One region of the Peribacillus sp. FSL E2-0159 genome, then DNA from elsewhere that is predicted to be linked to it. Evidence: a T-box and tRNA genes for the amino acid it is inferred to sense, from the RefSeq annotation. Region 1 holds a T-box; the other holds one or more tRNA genes.
What was found. A T-box is a leader RNA that pairs with one kind of tRNA and senses whether it is charged. The one in region 1 lies ahead of argS (arginine--tRNA ligase), so its partner is inferred to be a tRNA-Arg.
Positions count from the first base shown of each region.

Region 2: it encodes a tRNA-Arg, which carries the amino acid that the T-box ahead of argS (arginine--tRNA ligase) is inferred to sense. The anticodon was not compared.

Region 1 covers NZ_CP152053.1:4,881,935-4,893,768, reverse strand. Annotated here, with positions in the region: gene NYE63_RS23860 (LysM peptidoglycan-binding domain-containing protein) at 1-1,480, opposite strand, end outside; partial or broken gene NYE63_RS23855 (DinB family protein) at 1,693-1,818, shown strand; gene NYE63_RS23850 (hypothetical protein) at 1,835-2,251, opposite strand; gene NYE63_RS23845 (fatty acid desaturase) at 2,612-3,643, shown strand; gene NYE63_RS23840 (response regulator transcription factor) at 3,737-4,282, shown strand; T-box leader at 4,350-4,568, shown strand; gene argS (arginine--tRNA ligase) at 4,609-6,282, shown strand; gene NYE63_RS23830 (LacI family DNA-binding transcriptional regulator) at 6,682-7,716, shown strand; gene NYE63_RS23825 (sugar phosphate isomerase/epimerase) at 7,807-8,577, shown strand; gene NYE63_RS23820 (sugar kinase) at 8,564-9,535, shown strand; gene NYE63_RS23815 (MFS transporter) at 9,517-10,800, shown strand; gene hxlA (3-hexulose-6-phosphate synthase) at 10,797-11,429, shown strand; gene hxlB (6-phospho-3-hexuloisomerase) at 11,426-11,834, shown strand, end outside.
Region 2 covers NZ_CP152053.1:87,348-99,181, reverse strand. Annotated here, with positions in the region: rRNA gene NYE63_RS00535 (23S ribosomal RNA) at 1-976, opposite strand, end outside; rRNA gene NYE63_RS00530 (16S ribosomal RNA) at 1,153-2,703, opposite strand; tRNA gene NYE63_RS00525 (tRNA-Ala) at 2,862-2,937, opposite strand; tRNA gene NYE63_RS00520 (tRNA-Pro) at 2,948-3,024, opposite strand; tRNA gene NYE63_RS00515 (tRNA-Arg) at 3,033-3,109, opposite strand; tRNA gene NYE63_RS00510 (tRNA-Leu) at 3,119-3,207, opposite strand; tRNA gene NYE63_RS00505 (tRNA-Gly) at 3,220-3,294, opposite strand; tRNA gene NYE63_RS00500 (tRNA-Leu) at 3,300-3,381, opposite strand; tRNA gene NYE63_RS00495 (tRNA-Lys) at 3,391-3,466, opposite strand; tRNA gene NYE63_RS00490 (tRNA-Thr) at 3,509-3,584, opposite strand; tRNA gene NYE63_RS00485 (tRNA-Val) at 3,596-3,671, opposite strand; rRNA gene rrf (5S ribosomal RNA) at 3,682-3,797, opposite strand; rRNA gene NYE63_RS00475 (23S ribosomal RNA) at 3,861-6,793, opposite strand; rRNA gene NYE63_RS00470 (16S ribosomal RNA) at 6,970-8,520, opposite strand; gene lysS (lysine--tRNA ligase) at 8,945-10,444, opposite strand; gene dusB (tRNA dihydrouridine synthase DusB) at 10,633-11,631, opposite strand; gene NYE63_RS00455 (helix-turn-helix transcriptional regulator) at 11,655-11,834, opposite strand, start outside; gene folK (2-amino-4-hydroxy-6-hydroxymethyldihydropteridine diphosphokinase) at 11,819-11,834, opposite strand, start outside.

The DNA of each region.
Region 1 (11,834 bases):
AATGATATACATCCCAAATGTCAGGGGTTTCTGATCCAATGTACCAAGAAGATACACCGCCTAGATGATTTTGTTTTACCAGGTCAATACGGAGCTTCATCGATTTTTTATCTTCTATCCATATTTGATGCTTTTTCCCTTTGGAAGTATACTCCACGTAATTTTGTTGAGTCTTTTTATCCCATACCTTTTTAAGTTTATGAGATGAAATGATTTTGTTGACCTCAGCCATGGTACGGTCATGACTTTTCACTTTATTGGTCGATAAATCGGTTACCCATTCTCTCGTATAAAATGGTACAGCCAATATGATCTTATGGGCAGGTACCTCTTTCATTAAAAGCTTCGTTCCTTCTTTGATCCAAGGTAACGAGGAAACGGACCCGGCTACTGGGCTTCCTCCCCAATGCTCGTCATAACCCATTATGATTATATAATCCGCTATTTTGCCAAGAGCTTTCCTATCTAGACTTTTTGACCAAAAAGGGTCGTCATTTTCTCGGGTTACATCCACAGATACTTTAATTCCATGTGGTTTTAGTGCCTTTTTAAGTTCGCCTATGAAAAGTACAAATTCCTTCTTATTTTTTGGATCGATGTTTTCAAAATCTACATTTATTCCATCACTTTTAGTTTTAACAAGTGAATCGCGTAAAGTTGAAACTAATTTCTGGCGTTTTTTGGTACTGCCTAGTACAGAACCAGTTAAAACAGGGTCAAATTTATTACCGATAAGTTGCCAAACTTGTTTTCCTTGTTTATGAGCGTTTTGGACGAATTTTGCATCTACAGAAATGGAAACATAATTACCGGTATCCGTCAGTGTATAGGACCGAGGAGATACTACATCTAAATTGGGTTGTTTAATTTGTTGGGTGTAGTTTTCTTTCGATCCATTATGCGTCCAGCCCATGACGATACGTTTTTGCGCCCTTTTTTGAAGCTGGGATTTCTTTATCCATCCCTTTTTTCCATTTAGTAATTGAACCTGGTAGTAATAATCCGGAATCTTCAATTTTTGGCCAACTTTAAGGGAAACCGTGCGTAAGTTATTTAATTTCGTCAAATCACTTGTGGTTACCTTATATTTAGAAGAAATCTTCCACAATGTATCGCCTGATACAACCTTATGGATCTTATATTTCTGGGGAATCTTAAGGCTTTGGCCAACAGTAATGTCGGAAGAAGTCAATTTGTTTTCTTTTTGTAACGCACTTACTGAAACTCCATATTGATTTGCTACTTTCCATAATGTGTTTCCAGTCTTTACTTTATGAATGATAGGGCTCGCGGAATCCCCAACGACAGAAGAAATGACGGGAAACTCCTCGCCCTTTTTTAAGGTCTTTAATAGAGTAGAACTTAATTTAGGAGAACTAAAAACTTTTGTATTGTCCACTTTAACAGAACCTACGTTTTGGGTATTACTTGATGAATGACCATTGGTTGGAAAGAGACACATACAAAGAAGGCTTAACATAATAAAACATCCAAAGAATTTTTTCACAATTATTTTATTCCCCTTTGTAAAATTTAACTTTACTAGTTTACTATGGAGAATAGCCTTTAAAATAGAGGTACATTGTGGAAAGGCCCTATATAGAAGAAAATAGGGATCTAAAAAGGATTTACGATTCTGCTGTTGCAGCAACAACCACACTAAGGTAGGTCGAATTATATCGCTGAAGAACAATTAAACCCCATGTCGTGAATCATGGAACGTATCACCGTGGCAATATCACAGCCATGTTACGCCAAATGGGTTATGCTTCTACTACGACGGATTATGGTCTTTATTTATTTTTAAAAGGAGAGTAACTAAAGATGAAATTATTTATTGTTTTCTTTTAAGTAAAAATCTTGGAGATGGAAGGATTTCTTGTTCAGCTTCAAAATAAGCGAGTTTATTTGGTATACAGGATATGATTGACGGCATTCCCATCCCAACAGCTTTTTCTAAGGCGGTTAATAAGGGTAGCTCCTTACCATCAATATCTTCATCCCAGGATATTACATAACAAGAATCTTCAGCACCATTCTGTTTCAGTAACTTAGCTATATCTACTGGATCTGAATTAGGTTTTGGAATCTCAATGGTATACTCTTCACGAAGAGTTGTTCTGTAAGTATGACAAAGTCGACTTAAGGCATATTTGCGTTTCTTGGCTGAAGACAATTCGAACAGAACTCTATCTTGGAGCCTTTTGGTGAAAAATGATTTTACAATTATTTTCTCCATTTCCTTATCCAATCTAATCCCCCTTTACACCTTTTCAACTGGTAGATCCTAATAGTCTAAGCCTATCATAAGTAGCATTTGTTGATAACAAACCTCTCTCTAAAATCATTTTACTTACTGTTCTATTGTCAAATAATGTTGCCATGCCTTCGAGATTTACGACAGTTCATTTTACGTTTGCCATGGAGGGCAATGTGGCATTGTTGGAAATAGGGAATGTTAACCAGTTTTTACTGGTTAGCTTGTTTGCCGTTGAAAATGACTTGTACATGACATTTGTCATCTTCTAGTCATGACACCTGGTACTAATAATATCGGGTTGATTTCTTTATACTATGAATAACGACAAATAAAAGGAAGTGCAATTGAATAATGACCTTGCAAAATACGAAGAACTTGAGAAAACAAATTGCTCCTTTTGAACAATCAACGACAAAGCAAAGTATATGGCAGATCGTCAATACCTTAGGGCCGTTCATCATTTTATGGTACCTAGCATATATAAGTCTTTCCGTTTCTTATTGGTTAACTTTAATTCCAGCCGTGATTGCTGCTGGCTTCTTGACAAGAATATTCATTATTTTCCATGATTGTACGCATCATTCATTTTTCAAAAGCCGCCGTGCGAATAGAGCAGTCGGTACGATCATGGGTGTTTTGACTTTATTCCCATTTGATCAGTGGGGACATGAGCATTCTGTGCATCACGCAACAAGCGGTAATTTGGATAAGCGGGGTACAGGAGATATTTGGACCCTTACGGTAGATGAATATTTGGCTGCACCGCTTAAAATTCGTTTTGCCTATCGTTTTTATCGCAATCCATTGGTTATGTTTGGTTTAGGTCCAATTTATGTATTCCTTCTTAAAAATAGATTTAACCGTAAAGGTGCTAGAAAGAAGGAGAAAATGAATACGTATTTGACGAATGCATTAATCGTCGTATTAGCAACATTGCTTTGCCTGGCAGTAGGCTGGCAGTCGTTCCTTCTGGTACAAGGTTCCATTTTCATGATTTCGGGTTCAGTGGGCATTTGGCTGTTTTACGTCCAGCACACATTTGAGGACTCTTATTTTGAAGAAAATGAGGAGTGGGAATATGTATTAGCAGCAGTGGAGGGAAGTTCTTTTTATAAGCTTCCAAAACTGATGCAGTTCCTAACTGGTAATATCGGTTACCATCATGTTCACCATTTAAGTCCAAGGGTACCTAACTATAAATTGGAAATGGCTCACAATAATACGCAGCCTTTAAAGAACGTTCCAACGATTACTCTTGCGACAAGCTTGCGCTCACTCCGTTTCCGGTTATGGGATGAGAAATCCAAGAATTTTGTTGGTTTTAAAGACATAAAATATTTAACGAAAAAAAGCGTTTCCGCTCAAGTGAAATCTGAACTGTAACGTTCATGTATCATTTCAGACTCCCTTATTAATCCTTGGATTTTGGGGAGTCTTTGTTTCATATAAGGAACTCGATAAAGGAGAGAACTTAAAATGATTCGAATTGTCATTGCAGAAGATCAGCAAATGCTGTTAGAGGCAATAAGTTCTCTACTCAATCTTGAAGAAGATATAGAAATTGTCGGGCAAGCCAGTAATGGAGAAGAAGCGATGTCACTTGTACAGCAATTACAGCCTGATGTTTGTATCATGGATATGGAGATGCCTGTAATGAGCGGACTTGAGGCAGCGGAATCTTTAAAGTCATTTGAATGCAAAGTGGTCATTTTAACGACATTTCGAAGGACTGGTTATTTTCAACTCGCACTAAAAGCTAATGTAAGTGGTTATTTATTGAAGGATAGCCCGGGTGAAGAGTTAGCTTGCTCGATTCGCAGCATAATGGATGGCAAGCGAATATACTCCCCAGAACTTATAGATGAGTCTTCCAGCAATAATGGCCGGGAAATGGGAGTGTTAGGGCTTTTAGCCGATGGTCAATCCAAAATTGAACCGTCTAATCAGCAAAGCGGCACAATAGGGACAGTAAGGAAATATCTTTCGACCATTAAGGATAAAATGAAGTTACCGGCTGGTTAGGATTTGTTTCTTAAATCCTGTTGACACGTTTTTTTAAATTGTGTACGATGGATTAAATTATAATATTGAAAATTCTGTGATGAAGAGAGTAGTTCATTTTGAAATGGAAAGCGAGTTAGGGATGGTGGGAGCCTAATGCAGGACGGATGAATGAAGCGCACTTTGGAGAAATTTCTTGAAACGTTTAGTAGGGAAAATCGGGGAGTCACCTCGTTAACAATGGAAAGTGGTCACAATTTGTGGCAACTAGAGTGGTACCACGGGAATTCATGCTCTCGTCTCTTATTTAGAGACGGGGGCTTTTTTGTTTAGGAGGGAAAATGACGATGAATAAACCAATTGCAGAATTGATTTCAACTGCTTTGAACAATGAAATGCCAGCAAGTGAAATAGAAAAATTAATGGAAAAGCCAAAATTGATGGAGTTAGGTGATGTCGCCTTTCCGTGCTTTACTCTTGCGAAAAAATTCAAAAAATCGCCTCAAGTGATTGCGTCTGAAATAGCCCAACAATTAAACAGTAAGTTGATCCAAGAAGTGAACGTGGTGGGGGGTTATCTGAATATCTTCGTCAATCAACAGATGGTGACGGAAAACGTGCTGCAAACGATATTAAGGGAAAAAGATCAGTATGGTTCGATGCAGCCTGGACAGGAAAATGTCGTGATTGATTATTCCTCCCCGAATATTGCCAAGCCTTTTTCCATGGGGCACTTACGCTCAACGGTCATAGGGAATGCACTGGCTAACATTGCCGAAAAAAATGGCTACAATGCCGTGCGTATTAATCATTTAGGAGATTGGGGCACGCAATTCGGTAAGTTGATTGTCGCGTATAAGCTGTGGGGCGACAAAGAAGCAATCGAAGCTTCGCCGATTGAGGAATTATTGAAAATCTATGTGAAGTTCCATGAAAGAGCTGAAACGGATGAATCGTTGAATGAACAAGCACGTGCAAGCTTCAAGTCGCTTGAAGATGGGGACGAGGAAGCACTGGCATTGTGGAAATGGTTCAGGGATGCGTCTCTAAAAGAATTTGAAACGATATATGATTTATTGGGCATCCGTTTTGATTCCTATGCCGGCGAAGCGTTTTACAATGACAAAATGGATTCTGTCGTCGGGGAACTAAAAGAAAAAGGCTTACTTACCCTATCCGAAGGTGCCTATGTCGTGCAATTGGAAGATATGCCGCCTTGTTTGATTACGAAAACGGATGGCGCGACACTTTATGCCACGCGTGATTTAGCTGCAGCCATGTATCGTATAAAACAGTATGAGGCGAAGAAAACATTTTATGTTGTCGGAAACGAACAATCTCTGCACTTTAAGCAACTCTTTAATGTCATAGAAAAAATGGGCTATGATTGGTCAAAAGATTTGCAGCACGTAGCATTTGGCATGATGTTAAAAGACGGTAAGAAAATGTCGACACGTAAAGGGAAAGTCGTGCTGCTTGCGGATGTATTGGCAGAGGCGATCGAAACTGCGAAGCGCAATATTGAAGAAAAAAATCAAGCGCTTGAACAGAAAGAACTGGTTGCAAGACAGGTTGGTGTCGGAGCGGTAATCTTTAATGATTTAAAAAATAACCGCATGAACGATATTGATTTTTCATTAGAGCAAATGATGAATTTTGAGGGAGAAACGGGTCCATATGTACAATACACATTTGCACGAATTTCCTCATTGCTTGAAAAAGGTGAATTTAAAGAGCAGGCCATCCAGTATGAAGCTTTAGGAGAATATGCGTGGTCAGTCATCCAGCTGCTGGAGCAATACCCGATCATTGTCCAAAAATCATTTGAACAAGCCGACCCATCACAAATCGCGAAATTCAGCTTGCAGTTATCGCGTGCATTCAATAAGTATTATGCACATACGAAAATCTTAGTTGAAGATGAATGGAAACAAATGAAGCTCTCATTTGCTTTTTCCGTAGCGATTGTTTTAAAGGATGCGCTAAGTTTATTGGGAATTTCGGCGCCGAATAAAATGTGAGTTTAAATATCCCTGCAAAAAAAGGAATCCATTTTGATCTTTCAAAATGGATTCTTTAAATAAAATGGAAGCAAAATTGCCTACGATGTCATCGAACAATAAGGGGGATTTATCATCAAGTTTACCGTTGAATTGATCGTGATTTCCTGTATCTAAGTCAACCCTGGTGCAGTGGTACTACTTAATTTTCATATGCTTCTTGGTAAATGTGGTTTCCAATGTTTCAACCAAGAGTGTTTATTCAGGAACCAGAAGAAAAAGTTCTTGTTTCCAAAACAGGCTCTGCTATTAAAAATTGATGTGGGAAGAATTTGAATAAAATGGATTGACATTCATTGGTAATGTGTTAATATTTATAAAAATGGAACCGGTTCCAAAATTCGCGAATGGATGAATGAAATGGTTAAACAAGAAAACGCAAAAGTTACAATTTACGATGTTGCTAGAGAAGCAGGTGTTTCAAAAACCTCCGTTTCAAGGTATTTAGGGGGGAGATATGATGAACTCTCTGACAAAACCCGTAAGAAAATCGAGCTGGCGATCAACAAAATGGAGTACCGCCCAAACACGATGGCAAGAGGGCTCAAAAGCAATAAGAGTTATTTGATTGGAATCATCGTGGCGGACATCAACAATCCATATACGACGGCCATCCTTCGGGGGGCTGAGGATATATGCAGCCAGAATGGATATAATCTGATGATTTGCAATTCGGATAATAACCCCGAGAAGGAAAGAGGCTATTTTGATATGCTTCTATCCCATCGCATCGACGGGCTTATCATTCATACGACTGGCGGAAATCACGACATGTTAAAACAGATGCAAGAGCAAAAGACCCCGATCATCCTTTTGGATCGGAAGGTGCCAGATCTTGAAATCGATACGGTGGGATTGGATAATTTTCAGGCTACCTCACAAGCGGTCAATTATTTGGTTGGCCAAAATTATGAACGAATTGCGTTTTTCAGCGAACCTGCAAGCAAGGTCAGTACAAGGTATGAACGGCGGCTATCCTTTCAGCAAACGCTGATGAGCCACAGTCATCCGAGTTCAGGTGATGTTTATGAGGTCAATGTCGACGATTTAAAAGATGTCGAGTCCAAGCTCCAGCATTTTTTAGATGATTCAAAAGGCGTATCAAGAGCTATATTGACGGCAAATAGCGTCGTGCTATTAAAATTAATTTTACTTTTACAAGAAAAGAAACTTTCGGTCCCGGAAGATTTAGCCATGATGGGATTTGATAATCCGGATTGGAGCACCATTGTTTATTCGGGCATTACAACGATTGAACAGCCCACATACCAAATCGGGGTCGCTGCTATGGAAATGATCCTGAACCGCATTGATGGACAGGTTTCCCCAGCGCAGACAATGGCGTATCAAGCGAAATTGAATGTTAGGCAAACGACGCCTTTTATACAGAAATAAGTCTTCTAAGCTTGGAAGACTTTATTTAAAAGTAAAATGGTACCGGTACCATTTCTGGCGGAACACATTCATAAGGAGGAAGGATAAACGATGAAAGTCTTTGTATGCATGAATTCAATACCACTGGAAGTGCTTCAAACGCTCGGACATCTTGAAATCATAAAAGCGGTAGCGGCTGCCGGAGCTGATGGAATCGAAATCAGAAGAGAGCTATTGTGCCCGGATGATACGATGGAAGAATTGGGTGCCTTATGCAGGGAGCTTAACTTGGACATTTATTATTCCGCTCCTGATTTCCTGATCGGACCAAACCATCAAATGAATGAAATAGGTTTTAAACGCTTGGCAAGGGAAGCGGATGAACTGGGAGCGGAATTGCTGAAGATGCCTCTTGGAAACTACGATTTCTTTGAAACTGATATGTTTCGAATGAATGAGGTCTTGGTGAAAAATCTGCAAAACCGTGAATTAAAAATCACCATCGAGAACGATCAAACGCTTGGCGGTGGAAATGCAAACAGGATCGCTCATTTTCTGAGTCGCACCGAAAAGTTCGATATCCCGATTAGATTGACATTTGATACAGGCAACTGGCTGTTTACAGAAGAAGTACCAATGAAGGCTGCGAAAGATTTAGCGGTATATGTGGACTATATTCATTTGAAGCAAGTGAAGCGCGAGAAAGAGGAATGGGTGACGGAGCCGATATCTTTGCCGCTGCAGCCCGAGGTAATAGAGTTAATGGAACGTTTCAGTGGTACATGCCCGAGAGCGATAGAATTTCCGGTGACCCTGGAAAATGTAGAAACCTATATTTCACACATGAAAATGGAGCGGGGTGTTAGTCATGAGCGAGCTTAAGGTATTGACGATGGGAGAGGCTATGGCGATGTTCATAGCGGATGAGCCAGGGAATCTTGAAAACTGCTTTAGTTATAAACGTTATGTGGCGGGGGCGGAAACGAATGTAGCGATTGGCCTGTCAAGGTTAGGGATCAAAACTGCATGGATAAGCAAAGTGGGGGATGATTCGTTCGGGCGCATGATTATGAAAACGCTCACAAATGAGGGGGTGGATGTCTCCAATGTTTTGGTGGATCCACTCAATCCAACTGGGTTCCAGTTAAAATCGAAAGTCGAACAAGGAGATCCGGTCGTTGAATACTTTAGGAAGAATTCAAGCGCCAGTAAGATTTCCCTTGAGGACTTTCCCCTGGAGAAGCTCCCTTCCACTCAGCACCTGCATTTAACGGGGATACCTCCTGCCATTTCCAGCAGTTTCAGAGAGCTGTCGTGGCAAGTCTTGAATCATCTGAAACAAAAGGGTGTAACCGTTTCTTTCGATCCAAATCTGCGCCCATCACTCTGGCGGAATGAAAGGGAGATGATCAGCACCATCAATATGTTTGCGGCAGAGGCGGATTGGCTGCTTCCCGGAATGCAGGAAGGTGAAATTCTTACAGGATACAGCAACAAGGAGGATATCGCCAGTTACTACCTCGAACTCGGTGTTAAGCTTGTAGTAATTAAACTCGGGGAAGAAGGAGCCTACTTTGCGACCCAAAATGAAAGGAAGGAGGTACCGGTTTTTTCCGTAACGGAAGTCGTGGATACCGTAGGGGCAGGAGACGGGTTTGCTGTCGGAGTAATTAGCGCTTTACTGGAAGGGGCATCGAATGAAGAAGCAGTTTTACGCGGAAATGCGATAGGGGCCAAGGCCGTGATGTCTCCCGGAGATCACGAAGGCCTCCCTAATATGGAAGAGCTAGAACACTTTATGAAAAAAGGAGTGCTTCAATCATGTCTCAATTACAAGTAGCTTCGAGAAAAAGGTGGATGAGATTGATCCCCCTAGTGTTCATCACATACAGTCTTGCCTATCTCGACCGTGCCAACTATGGGTTTGGCGTAGCGGGAGGGATGGGGGAAGACCTTAATATCACAGCCGGGGTATCTTCCTTTCTGGCCGCGCTGTTTTTCCTTGGTTATTTCTTCTTTCAAGTTCCAGGTGCACATTACGCAGAAAAGAAAAGTGCCAAGATCCTGATTTTTTGGAGCTTGATTCTCTGGGGAGGACTGGCCACATTGACGGGGATGGCGACAAGTGTGGCATGGCTCTATCCGATTCGCTTCTTGCTTGGTGTTGTTGAAAGCGCTGTTATGCCCGCGATGCTCGTTTTCCTTAGCCACTGGTTCCTAAAAGAAGAACGTTCCCGGGCCAACACCTTTTTGATTCTGGGGAATCCTGTTACTGTATTGTGGATGTCGATCCTTTCCGGCTACCTATTGAAGGCATTCGACTGGAGATGGCTGTTCATCATTGAAGGACTTCCGGCTGTCCTGTGGGCGTTTATCTGGTATAAGCTCGCCAATGACCGTCCCAAAGATGCCAAGTGGCTTACCAATCAGGAAAAGCAAGATATGGAAGCTACCCTCCAGAAAGAGCAGGCTGCATTAAAACCTGTGAAAAATTATAGGGAAGCTTTTAAGTCAAAGCAGGTCATCGTGCTCAGTATCCAATACTTCATGTGGAGCATTGGGGTTTATGGGTTCGTCATGTGGCTGCCGTCCATTATTAAACAGGCGTCGAACATGGATATAGTGGCAACAGGCTGGCTTTCATCCGGACCTTATTTGTTAGCGGTCATTTCGATGCTGGCACTATCCTATTTTTCGGATAAAACATTAAATCGGAAAACGTTCGTTTGGACATCACTGCTTGTCGGGGCAATCGCATTCTTCGGGTCCTTCATGCTCGGCACATCGAATTTCTGGCTTTCATATGCCCTGTTGGTCATTGCAGGCGGTGCGATGTATGCCCCGTATGGACCGTTCTTTGCCATCATTCCTGAAATCCTTCCAAGAAATGTGGCTGGCGGAGCAATGGCCCTGATTAATAGCATGGGGGCGCTTGGCTCATTTGTAGGTGCCTATTTCGTCGGATATTTAAACGGATTGACCGGCGGGCCTGGAGCATCCTATATTTTCATGGCGGGATCTTTATTGATTTCAGCGATACTCACATTGATGGTTAAAAAGCCTGCGGTTATGCCAGTCAAGCAAATGGAGGTGGTTTCGTCTTGAAAATTCAGCTGGCGTTGGATCGCATGAATATGGAGCAAGCAATTGATATGGCACGAAGCGTGGAAGCCTCGATTGATTGGATTGAGGTGGGGACTTCTCTGATTAAAGAGTTCGGAGTGAACAGCATCAAAGAAATGAAAAATCACTTTCCGGATAAAAAAATCGTTGCCGACATGAAGACGATGGACAATGCGGCTTATGAAATGGATCTTTGCTTTCAAAGCGGGGCTGATGTAGCTACGGTAATGGGGGCTGCATCGGATGTAACCATCCAAAAATGCCTGGAAATAGCTTGTGAATACAAGGGGCAGATCATGATTGATCTATTGAATGTATCTGATACCCGGCTTGAGCAATTACGGATTTACAATCAGGCAATATTCTGTGAGCATGTAAGCAAGGACAGCCAGGAGAATTTAGGTCATGCCATGATCAATATGAGAAATCATGCTGGGTCCATGAGAGCTGCAGCAGGAGGGATCACTCTTTCATCCTTGCCTGTAATGATCAGGAAGGGACTTGATGTCATCATCATTGGCTCGGCGATTACAAAAGCAAAGTATCCAGCAGAAGCTGCCCGACTATTTAAGGAAACGGTGAATGGGGAGAAAGGTGTGAAGGAAGTTTGAAAAAGGAAATTGCGGTTATTTTAGAAGAAATGAACGGTGTATTTCACAAAATGGACGGAGGGGCAACGGATGCGCTCCTAAAAAATTTACGGTCTGACACCAGGATCTTCATCGTGGGTGAAGGCAGATCGGGCTTCATGGCCAAAGCCTTTGCGATGAGATTGATGCACCTTGGCTTAAACGTCTATGCAGTCGGGGAAACGATCACTCCTTCTATTGCGAAAGACGATCTGATCATAGCCATTAGCGGGAGCGGCTCGACCAAAAGTGTGATATCGGTTGCGGCAAAAGGCAGGGAAGTGGGATGCAAGGTGTTTTCGATCACGACGAATGACCAATCGGATTTAGCGAATGTCTCTCATGAGGTCTTGGTGATTCCGGCTGCAACGAAAAATCGCTTGGATC
Region 2 (11,834 bases), 1.0 Mb from region 1:
AAGTATTTGGCATTCGGAGTTTGACTGAATTCGGTAACCCGTTGGGGGCCCCTAGTCCAATCAGTGCTCTACCTCCAATACTCTCATCTTGAGGCTAGCCCTAAAGCTATTTCGGAGAGAACCAGCTATCTCCAGGTTCGATTGGAATTTCTCCGCTACCCACACCTCATCCCCGCACTTTTCAACGTGCGTGGGTTCGGGCCTCCATTCAGTGTTACCTGAACTTCACCCTGGACATGGGTAGATCACCTGGTTTCGGGTCTACGACCTCATACTCATTCGCCCTATTCAGACTCGCTTTCGCTGCGGCTCCGTCTTATCAACTTAACCTCGCATGAAATCGTAACTCGCCGGTTCATTCTACAAAAGGCACGCCATTACCCATTAACGGGCTTTGACTACTTGTAGGCACACGGTTTCAGGATCTATTTCACTCCCCTTCCGGGGTGCTTTTCACCTTTCCCTCACGGTACTGGTTCACTATCGGTCACTAGGGAGTATTTAGCCTTGGGAGATGGTCCTCCCTGCTTCCGACGGGATTTCTCGTGTCCCGCCGTACTCAGGATCCACTCAGGAGGGAACGAAGTTTCAACTACAGGGTTTTTACCTTCTTTGACGGACCTTTCCAGATCACTTCATTTACCCCGTTCCTTTGTAACTCCATGTTGAGTGTCCTACAACCCCAAGAGGCAAGCCTCTTGGTTTGGGCTAATTCCGTTTCGCTCGCCGCTACTCAGGAAATCGCATTTGCTTTCTCTTCCTCCGGGTACTTAGATGTTTCAGTTCCCCGGGTCTGCCTTCAGTACCCTATGTATTCAGGTAAAGATACTGTTCCATTACGAACAGTGGGTTTCCCCATTCGGAAATCTCCGGATCAAAGCTTACTTACAGCTCCCCGAAGCATATCGGTGTTAGTCCCGTCCTTCATCGGCTCCTAGTGCCAAGGCATCCACCGTGCGCCCTTTCTAACTTAACCGTTAAAAAAGATCTTACAGATGCTTTGAAAAAAATTAATTGCCTTCTATCTATTATCTAGTTTTCAAGGAACAAAGCAGAAAGAATCCATCACATCGTGATGTTTGTCTTTCCTATTTGAATGAATTACTCATTCAAAACTGAACAAAACAAAAGCGCTCTCGTAATTATCCTTAGAAAGGAGGTGATCCAGCCGCACCTTCCGATACGGCTACCTTGTTACGACTTCACCCCAATCATCTGTCCCACCTTAGGCGGCTGGCTCCATAAAGGTTACCTCACCGACTTCGGGTGTTACAAACTCTCGTGGTGTGACGGGCGGTGTGTACAAGGCCCGGGAACGTATTCACCGCGGCATGCTGATCCGCGATTACTAGCGATTCCGGCTTCATGTAGGCGAGTTGCAGCCTACAATCCGAACTGAGAATGGCTTTATGGGATTCGCTTACCTTCGCAGGTTTGCAGCCCTTTGTACCATCCATTGTAGCACGTGTGTAGCCCAGGTCATAAGGGGCATGATGATTTGACGTCATCCCCACCTTCCTCCGGTTTGTCACCGGCAGTCACCTTAGAGTGCCCAACTGAATGCTGGCAACTAAGATCAAGGGTTGCGCTCGTTGCGGGACTTAACCCAACATCTCACGACACGAGCTGACGACAACCATGCACCACCTGTCACTCTGTCCCCCGAAGGGGAAAGCCCTATCTCTAGGGTTGTCAGAGGATGTCAAGACCTGGTAAGGTTCTTCGCGTTGCTTCGAATTAAACCACATGCTCCACCGCTTGTGCGGGCCCCCGTCAATTCCTTTGAGTTTCAGCCTTGCGGCCGTACTCCCCAGGCGGAGTGCTTAATGCGTTAGCTGCAGCACTAAAGGGCGGAAACCCTCTAACACTTAGCACTCATCGTTTACGGCGTGGACTACCAGGGTATCTAATCCTGTTTGCTCCCCACGCTTTCGCGCCTCAGTGTCAGTTACAGACCAGAAAGTCGCCTTCGCCACTGGTGTTCCTCCAAATCTCTACGCATTTCACCGCTACACTTGGAATTCCACTTTCCTCTTCTGCACTCAAGTTCCCCAGTTTCCAATGACCCTCCACGGTTGAGCCGTGGGCTTTCACATCAGACTTAAGGAACCACCTGCGCGCGCTTTACGCCCAATAATTCCGGACAACGCTTGCCACCTACGTATTACCGCGGCTGCTGGCACGTAGTTAGCCGTGGCTTTCTGGTTAGGTACCGTCAAGGTACCAGCAGTTACTCTGGTACTTGTTCTTCCCTAACAACAGAACTTTACGACCCGAAGGCCTTCTTCGTTCACGCGGCGTTGCTCCGTCAGACTTTCGTCCATTGCGGAAGATTCCCTACTGCTGCCTCCCGTAGGAGTCTGGGCCGTGTCTCAGTCCCAGTGTGGCCGATCACCCTCTCAGGTCGGCTACGCATCGTCGCCTTGGTGAGCCATTACCTCACCAACTAGCTAATGCGCCGCGGGCCCATCTATAAGTGACAGCGTAAACCGTCTTTCCATCTTCTCTCATGCGAGAAAAGAACGTATCCGGTATTAGCTCCGGTTTCCCGAAGTTATCCCAGTCTTATAGGCAGGTTGCCCACGTGTTACTCACCCGTCCGCCGCTAATCTCAGGGAGCAAGCTCCCATCGATTCGCTCGACTTGCATGTATTAGGCACGCCGCCAGCGTTCGTCCTGAGCCAGGATCAAACTCTCCGAAGAAATGTTTGACTTGCTCATTTGCTTTTTTAATAGTGTGTGCTCACTTAAAATTTAACGTTGGCGCTTTGTTTTGTTCAGTTTTCAAAGAGCAATTTGACTCTTCTTAAAGAATCAACTTTCATATCATAACAAAGCCAAATGGGCTTGTCAAGTTTTTTTGGTGGAGCCTAGCGGGATCGAACCGCTGACCTCCTGCGTGCAAGGCAGGCGCTCTCCCAGCTGAGCTAAGGCCCCAAAAAAATCATGGTCGGGAAGACAGGATTCGAACCTGCGACCCCTTGGTCCCAAACCAAGTGCTCTACCAAGCTGAGCTACTTCCCGAAAAAATATGGTGCGCCCGGCGGGAGTCGAACCTACAACCTTCTGATTCGTAGTCAGATGCTCTATCCAATTGAGCTACGGGCGCATATTAAGATGGTGCCGAGGACCGGAATCGAACCGGTACGGTAGTCACCTACCGCAGGATTTTAAGTCCTGTGCGTCTGCCAGTTCCGCCACCCCGGCATAAATAAATAGTGGAGCGGAAGACGGGATTCGAACCCGCGACCCCAACCTTGGCAAGGTTGTATTCTACCACTGAACTACTTCCGCGAACATGCGGGTGAAGGGACTTGAACCCCCACGCCTTGCGGCGCCAGATCCTAAGTCTGGTGCGTCTGCCAATTCCGCCACACCCGCATAATAAAATGGTGAGCCATGAAGGATTCGAACCTTCGACCCTCTGATTAAAAGTCAGATGCTCTACCAACTGAGCTAATGGCTCATATAAACTATTTATATATGCTATATTAAGCTTGTATGAAAATGGTGCCGGCAAGAGGACTTGAACCCCCAACCTACTGATTACAAGTCAGTTGCTCTACCAGTTGAGCTACACCGGCAAGTGTATAAATGGTGGAGGATGACGGGATCGAACCGCCGACCCTCTGCTTGTAAGGCAGATGCTCTCCCAGCTGAGCTAATCCTCCATATATAAATGCTTGGCGGCGTCCTACTCTCACAGGGGGAAACCCCCAACTACCATCGGCGCTGAAGAGCTTAACTGCCGTGTTCGGAATGGGAACGGGTGTGACCTCTTCGCTATCGCCACCAAACATAAAAGGAACGTTGTTCCTTCAAAACTAGATAATAAGAAGGTATTTCATTTTTTTAAAGCGTTGGTTAAGTCCTCGATCTATTAGTATCAGTCAGCTCCACATGTCGCCACGCTTCCACCTCTGACCTATCAACCTGATCATCTTTCAGGGATCTTACTAGCTTGCGCCATGGGAAATCTCATCTTGAGGGGGGCTTCATGCTTAGATGCTTTCAGCACTTATCCCGTCCGCACGTAGCTACCCAGCTATGCCTTTGGCAAGACAACTGGTACACCAGCGGTGCGTCCATCCCGGTCCTCTCGTACTAAGGACAGCTCCTCTCAAATTTCCTGCGCCCGCGACGGATAGGGACCGAACTGTCTCACGACGTTCTGAACCCAGCTCGCGTACCGCTTTAATGGGCGAACAGCCCAACCCTTGGGACCGACTACAGCCCCAGGATGCGATGAGCCGACATCGAGGTGCCAAACCTCCCCGTCGATGTGGACTCTTGGGGGAGATAAGCCTGTTATCCCCGGGGTAGCTTTTATCCGTTGAGCGATGGCCCTTCCATGCGGAACCACCGGATCACTAAGCCCGACTTTCGTCCCTGCTCGACTTGTAGGTCTCGCAGTCAAGCTCCCTTGTGCCTTTACACTCTACGAATGATTTCCAACCATTCTGAGGGAACCTTTGGGCGCCTCCGTTACTCTTTAGGAGGCGACCGCCCCAGTCAAACTGCCCACCTGACACTGTCTCCCACCCCGATAAGGGGCGCGGGTTAGAATTTCAATACAGCCAGGGTAGTATCCCACCAACGCCTCCACCGAAGCTAGCGCTCCGGCTTCTCAGGCTCCTACCTATCCTGTACAAGCTGTACCAAAATTCAATATCAGGCTGCAGTAAAGCTCCACGGGGTCTTTCCGTCCTGTCGCGGGTAACCTGCATCTTCACAGGTACTATAATTTCACCGAGTCTCTCGTTGAGACAGTGCCCAGATCGTTACACCTTTCGTGCGGGTCGGAACTTACCCGACAAGGAATTTCGCTACCTTAGGACCGTTATAGTTACGGCCGCCGTTTACTGGGGCTTCGGTTCAAAGCTTCGCTTGCGCTAACCTCTCCCCTTAACCTTCCAGCACCGGGCAGGTGTCAGCCCCTATACTTCGCCTTGCGGCTTCGCAGAGACCTGTGTTTTTGCTAAACAGTCGCCTGGGCCTATTCACTGCGGCTTTTCTGGGCTATTCACCCTAAAAAGCACCCCTTCTCCCGAAGTTACGGGGTCATTTTGCCGAGTTCCTTAACGAGAGTTCTCTCGCACACCTTAGGATTCTCTCCTCGCCTACCTGTGTCGGTTTGCGGTACGGGCACCTTACATCTCACTAGAGGCTTTTCTTGGCAGCGTGGAATCAGGAACTTCGGTACTATATTTCCCTCGCCATCACAGCTCCGCCTTAATGGAAACGGGATTTGCCTCGTTTCCGGCCTAACTGCTTGGACGCGCATATCCAACAGCGCGCTTACCCTATCCTTCTGCGTCCCCCCATCGTTCAAACGATGTATAGGTGGTACAGGAATATCAACCTGTTGTCCATCGCCTACGCCTTTCGGCCTCGGCTTAGGTCCCGACTAACCCTGAGCGGACGAGCCTTCCTCAGGAAACCTTAGGCATTCGGTGGAAGGGATTCTCACCCTTCTTTCGCTACTCATACCGGCATTCTCACTTCTAAGCGCTCCACCAGTCCTTCCGGTCTGACTTCAACGCCCTTAGAACGCTCTCCTACCATCGACACCATACGGTGTCAATCCACAGCTTCGGTGATACGTTTAGCCCCGGTACATTTTCGGCGCGGAGTCACTCGACCAGTGAGCTATTACGCACTCTTTAAATGGTGGCTGCTTCTGAGCCAACATCCTGGTTGTCTAAGCAACTCCACATCCTTTTCCACTTAACGTATACTTTGGGACCTTAGCTGGTGGTCTGGGCTGTTTCCCTTTCGACTACGGATCTTATCACTCGCAGTCTGACTCCCAAGAATAAGTATTTGGCATTCGGAGTTTGACTGAATTCGGTAACCCGTTGGGGGCCCCTAGTCCAATCAGTGCTCTACCTCCAATACTCTCATCTTGAGGCTAGCCCTAAAGCTATTTCGGAGAGAACCAGCTATCTCCAGGTTCGATTGGAATTTCTCCGCTACCCACACCTCATCCCCGCACTTTTCAACGTGCGTGGGTTCGGGCCTCCATTCAGTGTTACCTGAACTTCACCCTGGACATGGGTAGATCACCTGGTTTCGGGTCTACGACCTCATACTCATTCGCCCTATTCAGACTCGCTTTCGCTGCGGCTCCGTCTTATCAACTTAACCTCGCATGAAATCGTAACTCGCCGGTTCATTCTACAAAAGGCACGCCATTACCCATTAACGGGCTTTGACTACTTGTAGGCACACGGTTTCAGGATCTATTTCACTCCCCTTCCGGGGTGCTTTTCACCTTTCCCTCACGGTACTGGTTCACTATCGGTCACTAGGGAGTATTTAGCCTTGGGAGATGGTCCTCCCTGCTTCCGACGGGATTTCTCGTGTCCCGCCGTACTCAGGATCCACTCAGGAGGGAACGAAGTTTCAACTACAGGGTTTTTACCTTCTTTGACGGACCTTTCCAGATCACTTCATTTACCCCGTTCCTTTGTAACTCCATGTTGAGTGTCCTACAACCCCAAGAGGCAAGCCTCTTGGTTTGGGCTAATTCCGTTTCGCTCGCCGCTACTCAGGAAATCGCATTTGCTTTCTCTTCCTCCGGGTACTTAGATGTTTCAGTTCCCCGGGTCTGCCTTCAGTACCCTATGTATTCAGGTAAAGATACTGTTCCATTACGAACAGTGGGTTTCCCCATTCGGAAATCTCCGGATCAAAGCTTACTTACAGCTCCCCGAAGCATATCGGTGTTAGTCCCGTCCTTCATCGGCTCCTAGTGCCAAGGCATCCACCGTGCGCCCTTTCTAACTTAACCGTTAAAAAAGATCTTACAGATGCTTTGAAAAAAATTAATTGCCTTCTATCTATTATCTAGTTTTCAAGGAACAAAGCAGAAAGAATCCATCACATCGTGATGTTTGTCTTTCCTATTTGAATGAATTACTCATTCAAAACTGAACAAAACAAAAGCGCTCTCGTAATTATCCTTAGAAAGGAGGTGATCCAGCCGCACCTTCCGATACGGCTACCTTGTTACGACTTCACCCCAATCATCTGTCCCACCTTAGGCGGCTGGCTCCATAAAGGTTACCTCACCGACTTCGGGTGTTACAAACTCTCGTGGTGTGACGGGCGGTGTGTACAAGGCCCGGGAACGTATTCACCGCGGCATGCTGATCCGCGATTACTAGCGATTCCGGCTTCATGTAGGCGAGTTGCAGCCTACAATCCGAACTGAGAATGGCTTTATGGGATTCGCTTACCTTCGCAGGTTTGCAGCCCTTTGTACCATCCATTGTAGCACGTGTGTAGCCCAGGTCATAAGGGGCATGATGATTTGACGTCATCCCCACCTTCCTCCGGTTTGTCACCGGCAGTCACCTTAGAGTGCCCAACTGAATGCTGGCAACTAAGATCAAGGGTTGCGCTCGTTGCGGGACTTAACCCAACATCTCACGACACGAGCTGACGACAACCATGCACCACCTGTCACTCTGTCCCCCGAAGGGGAAAGCCCTATCTCTAGGGTTGTCAGAGGATGTCAAGACCTGGTAAGGTTCTTCGCGTTGCTTCGAATTAAACCACATGCTCCACCGCTTGTGCGGGCCCCCGTCAATTCCTTTGAGTTTCAGCCTTGCGGCCGTACTCCCCAGGCGGAGTGCTTAATGCGTTAGCTGCAGCACTAAAGGGCGGAAACCCTCTAACACTTAGCACTCATCGTTTACGGCGTGGACTACCAGGGTATCTAATCCTGTTTGCTCCCCACGCTTTCGCGCCTCAGTGTCAGTTACAGACCAGAAAGTCGCCTTCGCCACTGGTGTTCCTCCAAATCTCTACGCATTTCACCGCTACACTTGGAATTCCACTTTCCTCTTCTGCACTCAAGTTCCCCAGTTTCCAATGACCCTCCACGGTTGAGCCGTGGGCTTTCACATCAGACTTAAGGAACCACCTGCGCGCGCTTTACGCCCAATAATTCCGGACAACGCTTGCCACCTACGTATTACCGCGGCTGCTGGCACGTAGTTAGCCGTGGCTTTCTGGTTAGGTACCGTCAAGGTACCAGCAGTTACTCTGGTACTTGTTCTTCCCTAACAACAGAACTTTACGACCCGAAGGCCTTCTTCGTTCACGCGGCGTTGCTCCGTCAGACTTTCGTCCATTGCGGAAGATTCCCTACTGCTGCCTCCCGTAGGAGTCTGGGCCGTGTCTCAGTCCCAGTGTGGCCGATCACCCTCTCAGGTCGGCTACGCATCGTCGCCTTGGTGAGCCATTACCTCACCAACTAGCTAATGCGCCGCGGGCCCATCTATAAGTGACAGCGTAAACCGTCTTTCCATCTTCTCTCATGCGAGAAAAGAACGTATCCGGTATTAGCTCCGGTTTCCCGAAGTTATCCCAGTCTTATAGGCAGGTTGCCCACGTGTTACTCACCCGTCCGCCGCTAATCTCAGGGAGCAAGCTCCCATCGATTCGCTCGACTTGCATGTATTAGGCACGCCGCCAGCGTTCGTCCTGAGCCAGGATCAAACTCTCCGAAGAAATGTTTGACTTGCTCATTTGCTTTTTTAATAGTGTGTGCTCACTTAAAATTTAACGTTGGCGCTTTGTTTTGTTCAGTTTTCAAAGAGCAATGTCTTTCGGAACAGCTTATTTATAATAACATTTTCTTTACTCCGAGTCAACAACTTTTTAAAACTTTTTTTAAAGTTTGTAATCTGTTTGCAACTCGTTCGTAACGACAGATATAAATATAACACCATTACGTTAACTGCGCAATACCTTTTATGAAGTTTTTTTGAGATAATGTTGTTTTTCTTTCAAGCCCTATAATCCAGCCTATTAAAAGACATGAAATTATAATTAAAAAACAAAAACCGAATTGGACTTACCAGGATCAGGAGCTACGCCCAATGATCCCGGCCATCCGAATTCGGCCCTGCAATCAAAACTCATTTTGCTTATATTAGCGATGTCTCATTAAAGGGAATAACAGGACGTCACGTATAGAAGGAGAATTGGTCAATAGCATAACCAAACGGTCAACACCAATTCCCAGTCCGCCAGTAGGCGGCATTCCGTATTCTAGCGCCTCCAAGAAATCTTCATCCATTTCATGAGCTTCATCATTACCTTGCTCTCGTTCTTTTAATTGAGCTTCAAAGCGTTGACGTTGATCAATAGGATCATTAAGTTCCGTGAAGGCATTTGCATGCTCCCTGCCTACAATGAATAACTCAAAACGATCTGTGAAACGGGAATCTTCCGGATTTTTCTTTGCTAAAGGAGAGATTTCCACAGGATGTCCATAGATGAATGTAGGTTGAATTAACTTATCTTCCACCTTTTGTTCAAAGAATTCATTTACAATATGGCCGAACTCCATGGATTCCTTAATTTCAATCCCATTTTCTTTAGCAAGCTGTCGGGCTTCTTCTTTACTCATTTGAGTCCAGAAGTCCACACCAGTATATTCTTTTACAGCGTCAACCATGTGAAGTCGTTTCCATTCAGGTTTTAACTCTATCTCATACTCCCCATACTGGATAGTAGTAGTCCCCAAAACTTCTTGTGCTATATGGGCAATCAGGTTTTCCGTTAAACTCATGATATCTTGGTAATCCGCATAAGCCTCGTATAATTCAATCAATGTGAATTCAGGATTGTGTCTTGTGGATACTCCTTCATTTCTGAAAACCCGCCCAATTTCATAAACTTTCTCCAATCCGCCAACGATTAAGCGTTTTAGGTGAAGTTCAATGGCAATCCTTAAATTCAAAGGCATATCCAATGCATTATGGTGAGTAAGGAAAGGGCGTGCAGCAGCTCCACCAGCAACAGAGTGCAATAGAGGCGTCTCCACTTCAAGGTATCCATGATCGTCCAAATAACGTCTCATGGCTTGCACAATACGGCTGCGCATGATCAACGTGTTTTTACTTTCCTCATTTGTAATTAAATCGACATAACGTTTCCGATAACGCTCTTCAACATCCTTTAGGCCATGAAATTTATCAGGTAACGGGCGAAGCGCTTTAGCAAGGAACACATATTCTTTAGCTTTAATGGAAAGTTCCCCGACTTTCGTTTTGAAAATAACGCCAGTTACTCCTACGATATCGCCAAGATCGGTTTGGTTGAAAATTTGGTAAGAATCTTCACCTATGTTATCCAAACGGACGTAGATTTGGATTTGACCGCTAATATCCTGGATATGGGCAAATCCCGCTTTCCCTTTCCCACGCTTCGTCATGACACGGCCAGCGATTGTAACTTCAATTTCTTTTTCTTCAAGATCTTCCTTTTCTAATTCACCATAAGCACTGATTATCTCCTGAGTGTTATGTGTGCGCTCGAATCTGCTCCCGAAAGGGTCTTGTCCATTATCCATCATGGTCTGCATTTTATCGCGTCTTACCTGCAGTTGGTCATTCAATTCTTCATGACTCACGAAAATCATCTCCATCTTTATTAATAAAAGCCTTATATAATTAATCAAAAATTCTTTTGCATACTTATTTATTCTTACATAAAGTAAAGGAATTCAACAGCTTTTTATCTTAAAATCTTGTTTATGTACATATAAAAACTGCCAGGATTACTGGCAGCTCAAGATAAGCGTATTATAGGAAAATAGGAAGGTAATGTCAAACATCAGACCATTTGGATATTCTGTTGCTTCGCTTCAATATCATCAACAAGTCCATAAAGAAGACTTACAACATCTTCCCTTGTCTCACAATCATTGATCCCTTTACGAGCCATACCATTCCCTTTAACACCCTTTAAATACCAAGAAGCATGCTTACGCATTTCACGAACAGCGACATTTTCATTTTTTAACGCAATCAGACGATCCATATGAAGCACGCAAACGTCCATCTTTTCACGAACTGAAGGTTCATCCATCAATTGACCGGTTTCTAGGTATTTTACAGTCCTGTAAATCATCCAAGGGTTACCTAGAGCCGCACGGCCGATCATGACTCCATCAACACCCGTTTCCTTCAGCATTCTTTCGGCATCCTGTGGAGTTTCAACATCACCGTTACCGATAAGGGGAATATTGATCGATTTCTTCACTTCACGGATTATGTCCCAGTTAGCTTTTCCTTCATACATTTGCACTCGTGTCCTGCCATGCATGGAAACAGCTTTACCACCTGCACGTTCAACAGCCTGGGCATTTTGAATCGCAAAAACATGCTCATCATCCCAGCCTATGCGCATTTTCACCGTTACCGGCTTATCAACAGCATCAACCACCGCTGAAACCATCTCATAAATTTTGTTTGGATCGAGAAGCCACTTTGCCCCTGCGTCACATTTAGTGATCTTAGGGACAGGGCAGCCCATGTTGATATCAATGATATCAGCAGTTGTATTTTTATCTACGAATTGTGCAGCTTCGACCAAAGATTTCTTTTCACCGCCAAATATTTGCAAACTTAATGGCTTTTCTCTTTCATCTATATAAAGCATATTCATCGTTCTAGCATTTTGAAGAACGATTCCCTTGTCACTGACCATCTCCGCACAAACAAGGCCAGCACCAAATTCCTTGACGGTCAAGCGGAATGCTGAGTTACAGACTCCCGCCATCGGTGCTAGCACTACCGGATTCTTCATTTCTATATCGCCTATTTTTAACACGTTGTGCCTCCTATAGCATTCTTTCATTTATCCTCAGGTGGCTGAAGCTCCTCAATGGAAACATGAAGAATTTCCGCCACTTCCAGTAAAAATGCTTCTGAAGGGTTGCGGTTCCCTCGTTCGACTTCTCCCAACAAGGAAACGGAAACGCCTATTTCTTTCGCAAACCCTTCCTGGGTATAACCCTTTAACTTTCGAAAAGC